4 regions of the Pseudomonas sp. GL-RE-29 genome follow, and region 4 is predicted to be linked to each of the others. Evidence: predicted binding sites of a transcription regulator. Region 4 holds the regulator's gene; each other region holds the start of a gene.
The links. Region 4 encodes FliA, which starts transcription of late flagellar genes. Its sites were predicted from a motif close to CTAAAGTTTNNNNNNNNNNNGCCGNTAA; they were not measured.
Positions count from the first base shown of each region.

Region 1: KGB21_RS16460 (methyl-accepting chemotaxis protein) is a predicted target of FliA. The motif match lies at 1,472-1,499, and genes of this name have one in related genera.
Region 2: KGB21_RS11670 (flagellar protein MotY) is a predicted target of FliA. The motif match lies at 2,496-2,523, and genes of this name have one in related genera.
Region 3: flgM (flagellar biosynthesis anti-sigma factor FlgM) is a predicted target of FliA. The motif match lies at 1,827-1,854, and genes of this name have one in related genera.

Region 1 covers NZ_JAGYGD010000018.1:88,533-92,407, forward strand. Annotated here, with positions in the region: gene ampD (1,6-anhydro-N-acetylmuramyl-L-alanine amidase AmpD) at 1-514, shown strand, start outside; gene ampE (regulatory signaling modulator protein AmpE) at 511-1,347, shown strand; gene KGB21_RS16460 (methyl-accepting chemotaxis protein) at 1,588-3,618, shown strand; gene KGB21_RS16465 (TatD family hydrolase) at 3,743-3,875, opposite strand, start outside.
Region 2 covers NZ_JAGYGD010000011.1:90,270-94,144, reverse strand. Annotated here, with positions in the region: gene KGB21_RS11680 (hypothetical protein) at 1-58, shown strand, start outside; gene KGB21_RS11675 (argininosuccinate synthase) at 178-1,395, opposite strand; gene KGB21_RS11670 (flagellar protein MotY) at 1,525-2,430, opposite strand; gene pyrC (dihydroorotase) at 2,590-3,636, shown strand; gene rnt (ribonuclease T) at 3,633-3,875, shown strand, end outside.
Region 3 covers NZ_JAGYGD010000058.1:11,317-15,191, forward strand. Annotated here, with positions in the region: gene KGB21_RS28530 (chemotaxis protein CheV) at 1-879, opposite strand, end outside; gene flgA (flagellar basal body P-ring formation chaperone FlgA) at 963-1,724, shown strand; gene flgM (flagellar biosynthesis anti-sigma factor FlgM) at 1,891-2,217, shown strand; gene KGB21_RS28545 (flagella synthesis protein FlgN) at 2,266-2,733, shown strand; gene KGB21_RS28550 (flagellar brake protein) at 2,826-3,572, shown strand; gene KGB21_RS28555 (MFS transporter) at 3,638-3,875, opposite strand, start outside.
Region 4 covers NZ_JAGYGD010000006.1:130,166-134,040, reverse strand. Annotated here, with positions in the region: gene flhF (flagellar biosynthesis protein FlhF) at 1-100, shown strand, start outside; gene fleN (flagellar synthesis regulator FleN) at 217-1,047, shown strand; gene fliA (RNA polymerase sigma factor FliA) at 1,044-1,784, shown strand; gene KGB21_RS07770 (chemotaxis response regulator CheY) at 1,951-2,322, shown strand; gene KGB21_RS07765 (protein phosphatase CheZ) at 2,342-3,130, shown strand; gene KGB21_RS07760 (chemotaxis protein CheA) at 3,185-3,875, shown strand, end outside.

The DNA of each region.
Region 1 (3,875 bases), on a different contig from region 4:
CCCCTCGCCCAACTTCAATGCGCGCCCCGAGGGCGAAATTTCCCTGCTGGTGATCCACAACATCAGCCTGCCGCCGGCGCAGTTCGCCACCGGCAAGGTGCAGGAGTTTTTCCAAAATCGCCTGGATGTCACGGAACACCCGTACTTTGAGGGGATTGCCGATCTGCGGGTGTCTGCGCATTTTCTGATTGAGCGTGACGGCACCGTCACTCAGTTTGTCTCTTGCCTGGAGCGCGCCTGGCACGCCGGTGTTTCGATTTTCGAGGGACGGGAAACCTGTAACGATTTTTCCGTGGGCATCGAGTTGGAAGGCACGGATGATCTGCCGTTCACCGATGCTCAATATGACGCATTGACGGTGTTGACCCGGCAGCTGCAAAACACCTTTCCGGCCATCACCGCACAGCGCATCTGCGGGCACAGCGACATCGCGCCCGGGCGCAAGACCGATCCGGGCCCTGCGTTCGACTGGGCACGCTATCGCACGGCCCTGCTACGAGAGGAAGGACAATGAGTTTTCTGGTGTTGCTGTTGGCGGTGTGGATCGAGAAATTCTCGGCCCTGCGCCACCAGATTCAACGTGATGGCGGTTGGGTGCGCGAGTTGCACAAGCTTGAATCCAGCCCGCGTCTGACGAAGCGTCCGTGGCTGGTTCTGGTCGTGATGGTGTTGTTGCCGGTGGCGTTGCTGGGCTTGCTGTTGGTGGTCCTGGATCCGGTCGCCTACGGTTTGTTGGCGTTGCCGGTGCACCTGCTGGTGGTGATTTACAGCCTGGGACGCGGCGACCTGCTGGGCGGTCTCGGGCCTTTTCGCGATGCCTGGCGTCGCGAAGACCTGCAAGCTGCGGCCCATGTCGCCAAGCGTGACCTCGACATCTGCGCCGACAGTGGCGAGCAACTGCTGGAACGGGTCGAAGCTCATCTGTTGTGGGAGGCTTACCAGAGCTTTTTTGCGGTGATTTTCTGGTATTTCCTGTTGGGACCGGTCGCGGCGCTGGCCTATCGACTGCTGGCCCTGGCCGAAGAACACGGGCAAAACCCGACTGTGGTCGAGCGCGCAGGACAATTGCGCCATGCCTTCGACTGGCTGCCGGTACGTCTGCTGGCGGCCAGTTTTGCCTTGGTGGGTAACTTTGTCGCGGTCAGCCGGGTGATGTTGCACGAATTGTTGAACTGGAACATCAGCGCCGCTCAACTGATCGAGAAGGCCGGACTTGTGGCCGGTGAAATTCCGGCTCCGGTGGTCGGGCCTGAAGGCATCAACAACCTTGACCGGATCTGGGAGTTGCTGCTGCGGGCGGCAGTGCTCTGGTATGCGGGTTTTGCGTTGTGGACCGTGATGCCCTGATCCGGGATTAAAAATCAAAAGATCGCAGCCTGCGGCAGCTCCTACATGGATCGCGTACTACCGATAATCGGATGCACGCACCCCTGTAGGAGCTGCCGGAGGCTGCGATCTTTTTGCCATTAACCTTAAGTTACAAAACTTCCCGCCGATTTAAGTTATACAGAGACAGCGCCCAATAGTGGCTATCTGCTGTCGGTCTGCGCCTGCCAATAAAAATAAGAAATCCAAGGGAGACTTCCAGTGAAGAGCTTGCTCTATCCCGCCGTCGCACTGATGAATCGCCTGAGCTTCGGCATGAAGTTCAGCCTGATCAGCGTACTGTTTCTGGTGCCGATGCTGGTGACCAACTTCTACCTGGTGCGTGATTCCTATCGCGAATTCCAGGGCACCCGGGTTGAACTCCAGAGCCTGGATCTGTTGGGCAGCAGCCTGACGTTGCGGCGCGATCTGGAGACCCTGAACAACCTGGTGCAGATCAACGTCTCCCTCGGTCAATCCGGCAAGGCCGGGAATGTCGAGTCACAGATCAATACTTTGGGGCAAAGTGTGCTGAGCCGTATGCAAGGGTTGACGGCGATGAGCACGGACCCGGAACAGATTGCGGTCTTCGATGCCAAGCGCGATGAAATGATCGCCGCCTTCAAGGCTCAGCAAGCCGAAAGCTCGCTGCAAAGCAAAAGCGGCATGATCGGCAAGTTGCTCGGCAGCGCGCAGGTGTTCAGCCAGATCATTGCCAGTCAGGCCGGCCTCAGTCGTGATACGCAAAGCGACATGCGCCAACTGAGCGAACTCATCACCAATGTCACCCCGCCGGTCACTCAGCTGCTGGGCGAAGGCCGGGCGATGGGCTCTTTTTCGCTGGGGCAGGGCTTTATCAATTCCTCATCGAGCACGCGTTTCGATGAATTGTTGGCACAGATCGAAAAGCTGCAGGGCGAATACGGGGTGAAACTGCAGGATGCGCTGGGCTCCAGCTCTGCCGCACGGGAAACGCTTGCCGCCAAGGCTGATAGCAGTCGGGCGTCGCTGAAGAAAGCCAGTGAATTGTTCGAAGAACAAGTGGTGATGGCCGACACCCTCGATAGACCATGGCAGGGCTTTTACGATCAGGTCACGGGCCTGATGGACCAGACCTACCAACTCAACGAAGCCACCCTGAAATTTCTCGGCACCCAGTTGCAGCAGCGTCTGGAGCAGAACCGCACGCACATGGTCTTGCAGGCCGTGGCGCTGTCGGTGGTTTTTGTGTTGATTTTTTATCTCTACGGCGGCTTCTACGCCTCGACCCGCACCACCCTCAAACGTCTTGGCGGGGTGATGGACAAAGTGGCGGCTGGCGACATGACCGTTACCTTCAGCGCCAATAGCCGCGATGAGTTGGGCGAGTTGGGCGAGGTGTTCAACGGCACGGTGAAAAAAATCCATGACCTGATCGAGCGGGTGGGGCAGACCGTCAGCGAGGTCGAGCGTCAGGCCGGGCAAGTGGAACATGTCTCGGCGCAAAGCAATCAGGCAGTGGCCGGGCAGCGCACGCAGATCGAGCAGGTCGCGACGGCGATGAACCAGATGTCCGCCACTTCACTGGAGGTCGCACGCAGTGCCGCTGCGGCGGTCAGCAGCGCCCACAGTGTCAACGACGAGACCGTCAGCGGTCGGGGACTGGTGCAGTCCCAGCAGGGCAGCATCGCGGCATTGGCCAACGAGATTGATCAATCGGTGCTGGTCATCAATCAACTGGCCAGCGACAGCCAGTCCATCAGCCGCGTGCTGGAAGTGATCAAGAGCATTGCCGAACAGACCAATCTGTTGGCGCTCAACGCTGCAATCGAAGCGGCCCGCGCCGGTGAACAGGGGCGTGGTTTCGCGGTGGTGGCGGACGAGGTCCGGACCCTGGCCAAGCGCACTCAGCAATCAACCGAAGAAATCGAGCAGATGATCGCCAAGCTCCACGGCGGTGTTGGCGCAGCGGTGAAGGCGATGGGCGTCAGCCACGAAATGGCGAATGGCACCGTGGGGCAGTCGGAAAAAGTCCAACTGGCACTGGAAAACATCCTTGGCGCCGTGGGCATGATCGTCGATCAGAACCAACAGATCGCCGCCGCCGTGGAGCAGCAAACTGCCGTGGCACACGACATCGATCAGAACATCGTCGAGATCAACCGCGCCGGCGAGCGCACCGCCGAAGGTGCGCACCAGACCGAGGACGCCAGCCGTGCGTTGTCGGCTCAGGTGGTGGAGTTGAAGCAGTTGATCAGCGCGTTCCGGGTCTAACGAACACTGTGCCCCCTGTGGGAGCGAGCCTGCTCGCGATGACGGATTAACAGTCGAGAATTATGTCGACTGACACTCCGCTATCGCGAGCAGGCTCGCTCCCACAATTGTTTTGGTTTGTCTGTTACCAGTTGAACAGCTCACAGGCATTGGCGGTGCTGGCGGCGGCCAGTTGCTCGGGGCTGATCGCCATGATGGCGGCCAGTGCCTCGCAGATCGCCGGCAAGTGCGCGGGGCTGTTGCGTTGACCGGGGAAC
Region 2 (3,875 bases), on a different contig from region 4:
ACACGAGATGACGGTCATTGATCAAAGCAGCCTGATGGCGCACAGCAATCAATCGTGACGCAAGGGAGCACCAGACGATAAAAATGAATGAAGCGCAGTGTCATACAGAAACGATATTTTGCAAATTTGTGGCCTCGTCAATGACGAGGCCACAAACCCATCACAAGCTCAAAAGCTTCAGAAAAGCTTCCGGCCTTTATTCGCTGCAATACGCATACGCAAGGCGTTCAGCTTGATGAAGCCTGCCGCGTCCGCCTGGTTGTAAGCGCCGCCATCTTCCTCGAAGGTCGCAATGTTGGCATCGAACAACGACTCGTCGGACTTACGGCCAGTAACGATCACATTGCCCTTGTACAGCTTCAGGCGCACAACGCCGTTCACGTGAGCCTGGGACGCGTCGATCATCTGTTGCAGCATCAGACGCTCAGGGCTCCACCAGTAACCGGTGTAGATCAGACTGGCGTACTTCGGCATGAGCTCGTCTTTGAGGTGAGCCACTTCACGGTCCAGGGTGATCGATTCGATCGCACGGTGGGCGCGCAGCATGATGGTGCCGCCAGGTGTCTCGTAGCAGCCGCGGGACTTCATGCCCACGTAACGGTTCTCGACGATGTCCAGACGACCGATACCGTGTTCGCCACCGATACGGTTCAGGGTCGCCAGCACGGTAGCCGGGGTCATTTCGACGCCGTCCAGTGCGACGATGTCGCCGTTGCGGTAGGTCAGTTCCAGGTATTGCGGCTTGTCGGGAGCCTTCTCCGGGGAGACGGTCCATTTCCACATGTCTTCTTCGTGCTCGGTCCAGGTGTCTTCCAGCACGCCGCCTTCATAGGAGATGTGCAGCAGGTTGGCATCCATCGAGTACGGGGATTTTTTCTTGCCGTGACGCTCGATCGGGATCGCGTGCTTTTCAGCGTAATCCATCAGTTTTTCACGGGACAGCAAGTCCCATTCGCGCCACGGAGCGATCACTTTCACGCCTGGCTTCAAGGCGTACGCGCCCAGTTCGAAACGAACCTGGTCGTTACCTTTACCGGTGGCGCCGTGGGAAATGGCGTCAGCGCCGGTTTCGTTGGCAATTTCGATCAGGCGTTTGGCGATCAACGGACGAGCGATGGAAGTACCCAGCAGGTACTCGCCTTCATAAACGGTGTTGGCGCGGAACATCGGGAACACGAAATCGCGCACGAATTCTTCGCGCAGGTCGTCGATGTAGATTTCTTTGACGCCCATGGCCTGAGCCTTGGCGCGTGCAGGTTCGACCTCTTCGCCCTGACCCAGGTCAGCGGTGAAGGTCACGACTTCACAGTTATAAGTATCCTGCAGCCACTTGAGGATCACCGAAGTGTCCAGGCCGCCGGAATACGCCAGAACGACCTTGTTTACGTCCGCCATGCCATCACTCCACGGGGTTCTACGGAAAGCCGTGAAGTCTACCGCTCATACAGAATAATTTACAGAGGCGCGACAGCTTATGACGACGAAGCGACAGAATCTGTCGAGAGCGCGACGATGACCGTCAGGTCAGGAAGTCGCCGACGCTGCCGGTTTCGTAGCCTGAGGGGCAACCTGCTCCGCCGGAGCCCCTCGCTCCAGGCGTACGGCTACCCGGCGATTCTTCGAGCGGTTGGCGTTGTTGGTGTTGGGCGCCAACGGATAACGCTCGCCGTGAAAACGGATAGTGATTTGCGATTCCTGAATCCCGTTGGCCTTGAAAAACTCCATGACGGCCAAGGCCCGGCGGCGTGACAGATCACGATTGGTCAATCGGTTGCCGCTATTGTCGGAGTGGCCATCGAGTTCGATGTGATTGACCGTCGGATCAGCCTTCATGTACTCCAGCATGACCTGCAGCTTGGCTTTGGCGGCGGCATCCAGATCGATACCTCCACCAGGGAAGCCAACCTCGGACTGTTTCACTTGCTCGAAGTTTTGCGGCAACAACTTGGCCACGCAGCCCTGATAATCAGCGAAAGCCTTGCTGAATTTGACCGGCAGCAACCGCACTTCCGACACCCGGCCGTCGCCCGAGGAATGCCGAACCACCGGACTGCGCCCATCCATGAGGCCACTGATCAAACGCCCGGCCTGAATCTGTGAGCTGTTGAATAGCACATTGCCGCTGCCAATTCTCACCGTGCCCAGGTTGATATCGCCACGTCCCGGTTGCCAAGGGGCAGCGGCCGCCAGCAATGTCGCAGAACCGCCGCCCATCATGGCGTTGTAAGCATTCAGACGAAATGTCGCCTGCTCGCCAGCACGGCGCACAAACTGCCCCGAGCCGAAATCGGTGATCGGCTGAGTCAGGCGGCATTCGAACTTGTCGCCTTCGACCGTCCACTCAATGCTCTCCAGACGGGTCTGGAAAGTGAGCGCCATCGCGGGAAGGCTGGCAAACACACTGAGCAAGGCTAAATAACGCTGGCGCACGGGAGGCTCCACTGGTTTCTACAACACAAAGACCGACACACACTTGTTTACGGCATACCTGTTGGATATCGGAAGCTTCCCGCAAAACTTGATAGCGAGTGCCTGCAAGAGTCTTTTCCGGTAGCATTCCCCTCAGTTTGACCCGCCTGGAATCCCCTCATGTCCGACCGCCTGACCCTGCTGCGTCCCGACGACTGGCATATTCATCTTCGCGATGGTGCTGTGTTGACCAATACCGTCGCGGATGTCGCGCGCACCTTTGGTCGCGCCATCATCATGCCCAACCTGGTTCCTCCGGTCCGCAATGCGGCCGAAGCCGACGGCTATCGCCAGCGGATTCTCGCTGCCCGCCCGGCCGGCAGCCCGTTCGAACCGCTAATGGTCCTGTACCTGACCGACCGCACCCAGCCTGAAGAAATTCGCGAGGCCAAGGCCAGCGGTTTCGTGCACGCCGCCAAGCTGTACCCGGCCGGTGCGACCACCAACTCGGACTCTGGCGTCACCAGCATCGACAAGATCTTCCCTGCACTTGAGGCCATGGCCGAAGTGGGAATGCCTTTGTTGATTCACGGTGAAGTCACCCGTGGCGATGTCGACGTGTTCGACCGCGAAAAAATCTTCATCGATGAGCACATGCGCCGTGTGGTCGAGCGTTTCCCGACGCTCAAAGTAGTGTTCGAACACATCACCACCGCGGACGCCGTGCAGTTCGTCAACTCGGCTTCGGCCAACGTTGGCGCGACCATCACCGCGCATCACCTGCTGTACAACCGCAACCACATGTTGGTGGGCGGGATTCGGCCGCACTTCTATTGCCTGCCGATTCTCAAGCGCAATACGCACCAGGAAGCCCTGCTTGACGCCGCCACCAGCGGCAGCGAAAAGTTCTTCCTCGGCACTGACTCTGCGCCCCACGCCCAGCACGCCAAAGAAGCCGCTTGCGGTTGCGCCGGCTGCTACACCGCTTATGCCGCGATCGAGATGTACGCCGAAGCCTTCGAACAGCGCAACGCGCTGGACAAGCTCGAAGCCTTCGCCAGCCTCAACGGCCCGCGTTTCTACGGCCTGCCGGCGAATACCGATCGCATCACCCTGGTTCGCGAAGAATGGACCGCCCCAACCAGCCTGCCATTTGGCGAGCTGACCGTTATCCCGCTGCGCGCCGGTGAAAAACTGCGCTGGCGCCTGCTGGAGGAACACGCGTGAGTGAAGACCATTACGACGACGAACAGGAAGGTAATGGCGGTGGCGGCGGTTCCCGTCACCCAATGGCCGCACGGTTTCGTGGCTACCTGCCGGTTGTCGTCGACGTAGAAACCGGTGGCTTCAATTCGGCCACCGACGCTCTGCTGGAAATCGCCGCGACCACCATCGCCATGGATGAAAAGGGTTTTGTTTACCCGGATCACACCTACTTCTTCCGGGTCGAGCCTTTCGAAGGCGCG
Region 3 (3,875 bases), on a different contig from region 4:
AGGTCGGAATTTGGCAAGGAAGTCATCGGCACCGACCTTCTTGACCATCGCCTGATTGAACACACCCGACAACGAAGTATGCAGGATGATATGAAGCTTTTGCATGCGAGGGTCGTTGCGGATCTCGGCCGTCAGCGTGTATCCGTCCATCTCCGGCATCTCTATGTCGGAGATCATCATCAGGAACTCATCTTCGGGCTTCTTCCCCTCGTCGACCAGTTTGCGCAGGTAATCCAGCGCTTGCCGGCCGTCGTTCAACGCCACCACTTCGACACCGACCGTTTGCAGGCAACGCGTGACCTGCTTGCGCGCCACCGACGAGTCATCGACCGTCAGCACGCGCAAGGACAGCGCCTTGTGCTGGGTTTCGACATCGACCACACCCACGGAAATCGCTTCCGGCGTCGGCGCCACTTCCGCCAGCACCTTCTCGACGTCGATGATTTCGACTAACTGATTGTCGACCCGAGTCACTGCCGTGAGGTAGTGATCGCGCCCGGTGCCCTTGGGTGGCGGATGAATCTCTTCCCAGTTCATGTTCACAATGCGCTCCACCGAACGCACCAGGAAACCCTGGGTCTTGGTGTTGTACTCCGTGATGATCACGAAAGGATTGTTCTTGTCCTTCAACGCACCGGAGCCGGTTGCCATCGCCAGATCCAGGATCGGAATGGTCGCCCCCCGAATGTTCGCCACGCCGCACACGACAGGACTGGACTTGGGCATCAACGTCAATTTCGGGCATTGCAGCACCTCCCGCACCTTGAACACGTTGATCCCATACAGCTGCTGGCCGTCGAGACGGAACAACAACAGCTCAAGGCGATTCTGCCCCACCAGTTGCGTGCGCTGGTTCACCGAATCCATTACACCAGCCATGCCCAGACTCCTAAACCAACGCTAAGTGTTGTTGCGACGCACATTCATCACTAAACGGCACGGCGCTTGCTTTTTATCTCTTCATGAACACAGAACCGACATTTTCCCGACGCCTGACCACGCTCTACCGCAAATGCCTCGGCGTGTTGGCGGCTGTGTGCCTGTTCAACGCTGGCAGCCCTGCCCTTGCTGACGCGGTTACCTTGCCTGACATGCTTATCGGCGTCACCCAGGGCTTTCTTGAATTCACCGTAGAGGACTATCTGGCAACCAGTCAAACGGAAGGTCGCTATGAAATCCAGGTCAACCAGCTCGATCCACGCATGCACATGCCAATGTGCGACAAGGAATTGACAGCCACGCTGGAGAGCCCGGCCAAGCCGTTGGGGCGCGTCACGGTCAAGGTTCGCTGTGAGGGTTCGTCCCCCTGGACGGTCTTCGTACCCGCTCAAGTGCGCCTGTTTCGCGACGTTGTGACCACCGCCCGACCGCTGCGGCGCGCGGGTATCGTCGAGCCTGCAGATGTCCTTCTGCGCGAGCGCGATATCAGTCTGATCAGCCAGGGCTACCTGACCTCCGTGGATCAGGCGATCGGGCAACGACTTACCCGACCAATGGTCGCTGATCAGGTGATTACCTTGGTGAATCTCGAACAGGCGGAAGTGATCCGCAAGGGCGATCAGGTGGTGATTACCGCCCGCAGTGGTACGCTCAGCGTGCGCATGCCGGGCGAAGCGCTGGCCAACGGCGGCATGAGCGAACAGATCCGAGTGAAAAACCTCAACTCCAAGCGAGTGATCAAGGCGCAAGTGACCGCGCCGGGCCAGGTGGAAGTGTCCATGTAGGAACCTCTTTTGGTGAAGCTGTGGCGCTGACCGAGGCTGTTCCCTAAACTGTGTCCCATGCCGGGCAAACGCTGACGCGCGCACGCTCATTGATAAATGGGCCTAAAGTTTTTCAGGGAAGGGCCGAAAACATGGCAAGCGTCCAAATTCCCAGAGGTTTTTTATCATGGTCATTGATTTCAGCCGTTTGAACAGCTCCTCGTCACTTACGGGCAGTACACGTACCAGCGCCACCAAGGAAACCGCCGAAGCTGGCAACTCCGCGCCGCTGAATACCCCGGCCGAACAGGCCAGTACCGTCAAAAGCGGGGAATCGGTACATCTCAGCAATGAGGCTCAGCAGTTGCAAAAGGTCACTGATACGCTGCGCGATCAGCCTGTCGTCGACAACGCCCGCGTGGCCGAGTTGAAAGCAGCGATTGCCGATGGCAGCTACAAAGTCGACAGCAACCGTGTAGCCAGCAAACTGCTCAACTTCGAAGCCCAGCGCTAGGCCACGGCCGGCGCCAGGCTTTTGGACGCTTAAAACCCAAGGCCAGCCATGCACGACACTAATTTATTGCAACTGATCACCGACGACTTTGCTCCAGCGCAACATTTGCTCGAGCTGCTGCAGACCGAGTCCCTCGCCTTGCATGGCCGCGACATGCCTCTACTTGAAGATGTTCTCGCGCAGAAACAGGCGCTGATCATTTTGCTCGAACAGCATGGCCGCAAGCGCAGTGAAATTCTTGCCAGCCTCAACCTGCCGACCAACCGTAGCGGTTTGGAGCAACTGGCAAGCCAGTCGAGCGTTGGTGAGGCGTTGCTTACGCAAAGCGATGTACTGACCGATCTCCTGGCCCAGTGCCAAGCCACCAATGCCAGCAATGGCCAGTCAATCCTGGTGCAGCAAGCTGCCACGGCTACCCAGCTGAAAATCCTCACCGGCGGCGAACCTCCCGCGCTCTACGATGCCAGCGGATCATTCTCCAAGCTTGTGAAACCGCGCCCGCTCAGTCAGGCTTAAGCCGGTCGATGAGCCCCCTCTATCAAGTCGCGAAACATGCTGGCAATATGCTGGCTCGCCGTAGTCAAATTTTGTCTGGAGATTGATTAACCGTGTCCAATGCCTTAAGTGCGGAAGATTCTCCGCAGCCACCCAAGGTGCTCAGCACGCCTCTGGAAATCTCCAGCAACCTGCGCCAGTTGCACGAAAGTCATGACCCGCTAATCATCACCTTCAACGAGCGCAGCCAGCGCTTCCAGACCTATCTGGTGGCCGTTGACCGTGACAGCAACATGATTGCCCTGGACGAGATGATTCCGCGTGACGGCGAACGCTTTTTGATGGCCGGCGAGCCGTTCAAGATCGAAGGCTTCCACGAAGGCGTGCGAATTGCCTGGGAAAGCAACGGTCCGATGACCCTCGACGAATCCAGTGGTAGTCGCTGCTACCGTGGCACCCTGCCCGACGAGGTGGTCTACCACCAGCGTCGCAATGCGTTCCGTGCTGCCTTGAAGCTGGCCCAATTGGTCGATGTCGATCTGGATGGCGAGAAACTCAAGACGCCGATCAGTGGCAAACTGCTGGACATCTCGGCCACCGGTTGCAAACTGCGCTTCGCCGGCGACATCACTGGCAGTCTGCAATTAGGTCAGGTCTACGACCGCTTCATGGCCGCCCTGCCTTTCGGCAATATGACGGCGCCGGTCGAACTGCGTTATCTGCATTTCGAAGAAAAGATCTCCACTACTTTCGCCGGTGTACGCTTCCATAACATGAGCGGGCTGGTACAGCGCCAGGTCGAGCGATTCGTCTACCAGTTGCAACGCGAAGCGCGGCGCTTCGACAAAGACGATTTCTGATACAGCAGTAAAAATAAAAAACGGGCAGTCCCTTGCGGTGACTGCCCGTTTTTTATGCCTGGATTTTAAGGCCGGGCTTCAGTGAAGCTTTGCTCTCGACCCGCGTCAGGGTCTTTCGGTTGAGGATCGCTTTCAGGTTCGGCCTCCGATTCAGGAGTCATCTCCGGATCGACCGGGTTCTGCATCTGATCCTGTACCACCTGCTCATCGACCCGCGGATCGAGGCAAGCCACCAGCGGCGAGCTCGACATACTGTCCGGCATGGCGACGTGATGCAGCGGCGCGTCGTCCACCTGATGCAGA
Region 4 (3,875 bases):
CCGCGCCGTCAGCGTGCAAATGCAGGAAGAACCCAGCGAAGAAGCCATGGCTGACATGTTCGCTGACATCTACCACAGTCCGACCAAGCAGGTTGGCTGAGGTAAAAATGAATCGTTTTTGTACCTACATCGATGGTCTGCCATGCATTGTTCCGTTTGTGAACGCGCAGCCAGTAATGTGGCCTCCGTCTATGCAAGACAAGGTAAAGAAATAACATGGGCAGCATGCATCCCGTACAGGTGATCGCGGTGACCGGCGGCAAAGGTGGCGTCGGGAAGACTAACGTGTCAGTGAACTTGTCCCTGGCTTTGGCTGAGCTTGGCCGGCGCGTCATGTTGCTGGACGCCGACCTGGGCCTGGCGAACGTCGACGTTCTGCTAGGGCTGACACCCAAACGTACTCTGGCCGACGTGATCGAAGGCCGCTGCGAGCTGCGCGACGTCCTGTTGCAAGGGCCGGGCGGCATCCGCATTGTTCCGGCGGCGTCCGGCACCCAGAGCATGGTTCATTTGAGCCCGGCGCAACACGCCGGCCTGATCCAGGCCTTCAGCGACATCGGCGACAACCTCGACGTACTGGTGATTGACACCGCTGCGGGTATTGGTGACTCGGTAGTCAGTTTTGTACGTGCAGCGCAGGAAGTGTTGCTGGTGGTCTGCGACGAGCCGACTTCGATCACGGACGCCTACGCACTGATCAAATTGCTCAACCGCGATTACGGCATGAATCGTTTCCGCGTCCTGGCCAACATGGCCCAGAGCCCGCAGGAAGGCCGCAATCTGTTCGCCAAACTGACCAAAGTTACGGACCGCTTCCTCGACGTCGCCCTGCAATACGTCGGCGCCGTGCCATACGACGAAAGCGTGCGCAAGGCCGTGCAGAAGCAGCGCGCGGTCTACGAAGCGTTCCCGCGTTCCAAGTGTTCGCTGGCGTTCAAGGCCATCGCGCAAAAGGTCGATACCTGGCCGCTGCCTGCCAACCCGCGCGGGCACCTGGAGTTTTTCGTCGAGCGCCTCGTGCAACAAACGGCAGGACCCGTGCTATGACCGCCAGCGGTTACAACCTCTACAAGAAGTCGGCGCGTGACGCGCAGTACGAGCTGATCGAGCGTTACGCGCCACTGGTCAAACGCATTGCCTACCATTTGCTGGCACGCCTGCCAGCCAGTGTCCAGGTCGAAGACCTGATCCAGGCCGGGATGATCGGCCTGCTTGAAGTATCAACAAAATATGACGCCAGCAAAGGCGCGAGTTTCGAGACGTACGCGGGCATTCGAATCCGCGGCGCGATGCTCGATGAAGTGCGCAAAGGGGATTGGGCGCCACGTTCGGTCCACCGCAATACCCGGATGGTCAGCGACGCCATTCGCTCGATTGAAGCTAAAACCGGCCGTGACGCTAAAGATCATGAAGTTGCGGCCGAACTCCAATTGAGTCTCGACGATTATTACGGGATTTTGAACGACACCCTGGGCAGCCGCTTGTTCAGTTTCGACGATCTGTTGCAGGACGGCGAACACGAAGGGCTGCACGAGGATGGCGCGAGTGCTCATCTCGAGCCGTCACGCGATCTGGAAGATGAACGCTTCCAGGCAGCGCTGGCGGACGCGATTGCCAATTTGCCGGAGCGTGAGCGACTGGTGTTGGCGCTGTACTACGACGAAGAGTTGAATCTCAAGGAAATCGGTGAGGTCCTGGGAGTCAGCGAATCTCGGGTCAGCCAGTTACACAGCCAGTGCGCGGCCCGTTTGCGGGGGCGTTTGGGAGAGTGGCGAGCGCGCTGAAGGCAGTGTGGGGGCACTGCGACGTGGCTGGTGGGGTGTTGAACCGCGCCGGTCTCGATCCGTTGTACTCCAGACAGTCATCGAGTGCTTTGCCAGATTGATTGAAATGGCGCGTCCAGGTGCTGGGCGCGTTTTAGTCTGCTTGGAGGTCGAATTGGACAAGAACATGAAAATCCTCATCGTTGATGACTTCTCAACGATGCGGCGGATCATAAAAAACCTGTTGCGTGACCTTGGGTTCACCAACACGGTCGAGGCTGACGATGGCACCACTGCCATTCCGGTTCTCAACAGCGGGAGCATCGACTTTCTGGTAACGGACTGGAACATGCCTGGCATGACCGGTATCGATCTGCTGCGCCACGTGCGTGCCGATGAAAAACTCAAGCATTTGCCAGTGCTGATGGTGACCGCTGAAGCCAAGCGCGAACAGATCATCGAAGCGGCCCAGGCCGGTGTTAACGGCTATGTGGTCAAACCCTTCACGGCCCAGGCGTTGAAAGAAAAAATCGAGAAGATTTTCGAACGCATCGGTTGAACTGCGCCACGGGGGAGCTATGGGGCATAACGAATCATCCCAGGGCGATTTTGAATCGACCCTGAAAAAACACGCCGTCGAACTGGTCGCGAGCCTTGAAAAAGGCAGGTTTGGCGATGCTGTGCAATTGATCCATGAGCTCAACCAGACCCGTGACCGCGGCCTGTATCAGGAAGTGGGCAAGCTCACCCGCGAGCTGCATAGCGCGATCGTCAATTTCCAGATTGACCCGAACATGCCGCAAGCCGAGGAAGTGTCGCAAATCACCGACGCCACCGAGCGTCTGGGGTATGTGGTCAAACTGACCGAGGCGGCCGCCAATCGCACCATGGACCTGGTGGAAAACGCCACGCCGCTGGTCAACAGCCTGGCTGACGAAGCCCAGGCGTTGAGCACGGATTGGGGGCGGTTCATGCGCCGCGAAGTCGGCGCTGAAGAGTTCCGCGAACTGGCCCGGCGAGTCGACGGCTTCCTGGCACGCAGCAGCGCAGACAATCGCGCGGTGTCGAGCAACCTCAACGACATTCTGCTCGCCCAGGATTACCAGGACCTCACCGGTCAAGTGATCAAGCGAGTGACCCAACTGGTCACCGAAGTCGAAAGCAATTTGCTCAAGCTCGTGCTCATGGCCAGTCAGGTGGACCGCTTCGCGGGCATCGAACATGACCGTGAAGCGATGCTTGCAGAAAAAGATCCACAAAAACATCTCTCTCAGGGTGAAGGTCCGCAGATTCATGCCGATAAAAGAGAAGACGTTGTGTCCGGTCAGGACGATGTGGACGATTTGTTATCCAGCCTGGGATTTTAGAGTTTTAGAATTTTAGGTTTTTTGGGTTTTTAGACCTGTAGGAGCACACCCTTAATGAGCTTCGGCGCCGATGAAGAGATCCTTCAGGATTTCCTGGTTGAGGCCGGCGAGATTCTAGAGCAACTGTCCGAGCAACTGGTCGAGCTGGAAAGCCGTCCGGATGATGCGGATTTGCTCAATGCAATTTTTCGCGGTTTTCACACTGTAAAAGGGGGCGCCGGCTTCCTCCAGCTCAACGAGCTGGTGGAGTGCTGTCACATCGCCGAGAACGTTTTCGACATCCTGCGCAAGGGCGAACGTCGCGTCGACTCGGAATTGATGGACGTGGTTCTCGAAGCACTGGACGCGGTGAACAGCATGTTCAGCGAAGTCCGCGAGCGCAGCCCGATCACGGCCGCGACGCCGGAGTTACTCGCGGCGCTGGCCCGTCTGGCTGAACCGCAATCGGCTGACGAAGCCGCTCCTGCGCCTGTCGCCGAGGTTGAAGCACCTGTTGCCGAAAGCGAATCGGGTGACATCACCGACAATGAATTCGAACAACTGCTGGACTCGCTGAACGCCGTCAAGGCCCAGGCCGAGGCGCCGGCGGCTGCTCCAACGCCTGCGCCTGCCAGCGATGCGGCGTCCAGCGACGAAATCACCGATGCAGAGTTCGAGTCGTTACTCGACCAGTTGCACGGTAAAGGTCAGTTCGCCGTTGACGCGGTGGCCGCGTCTGCTGCACCTGTCGCGCCTGAAGCCCCGA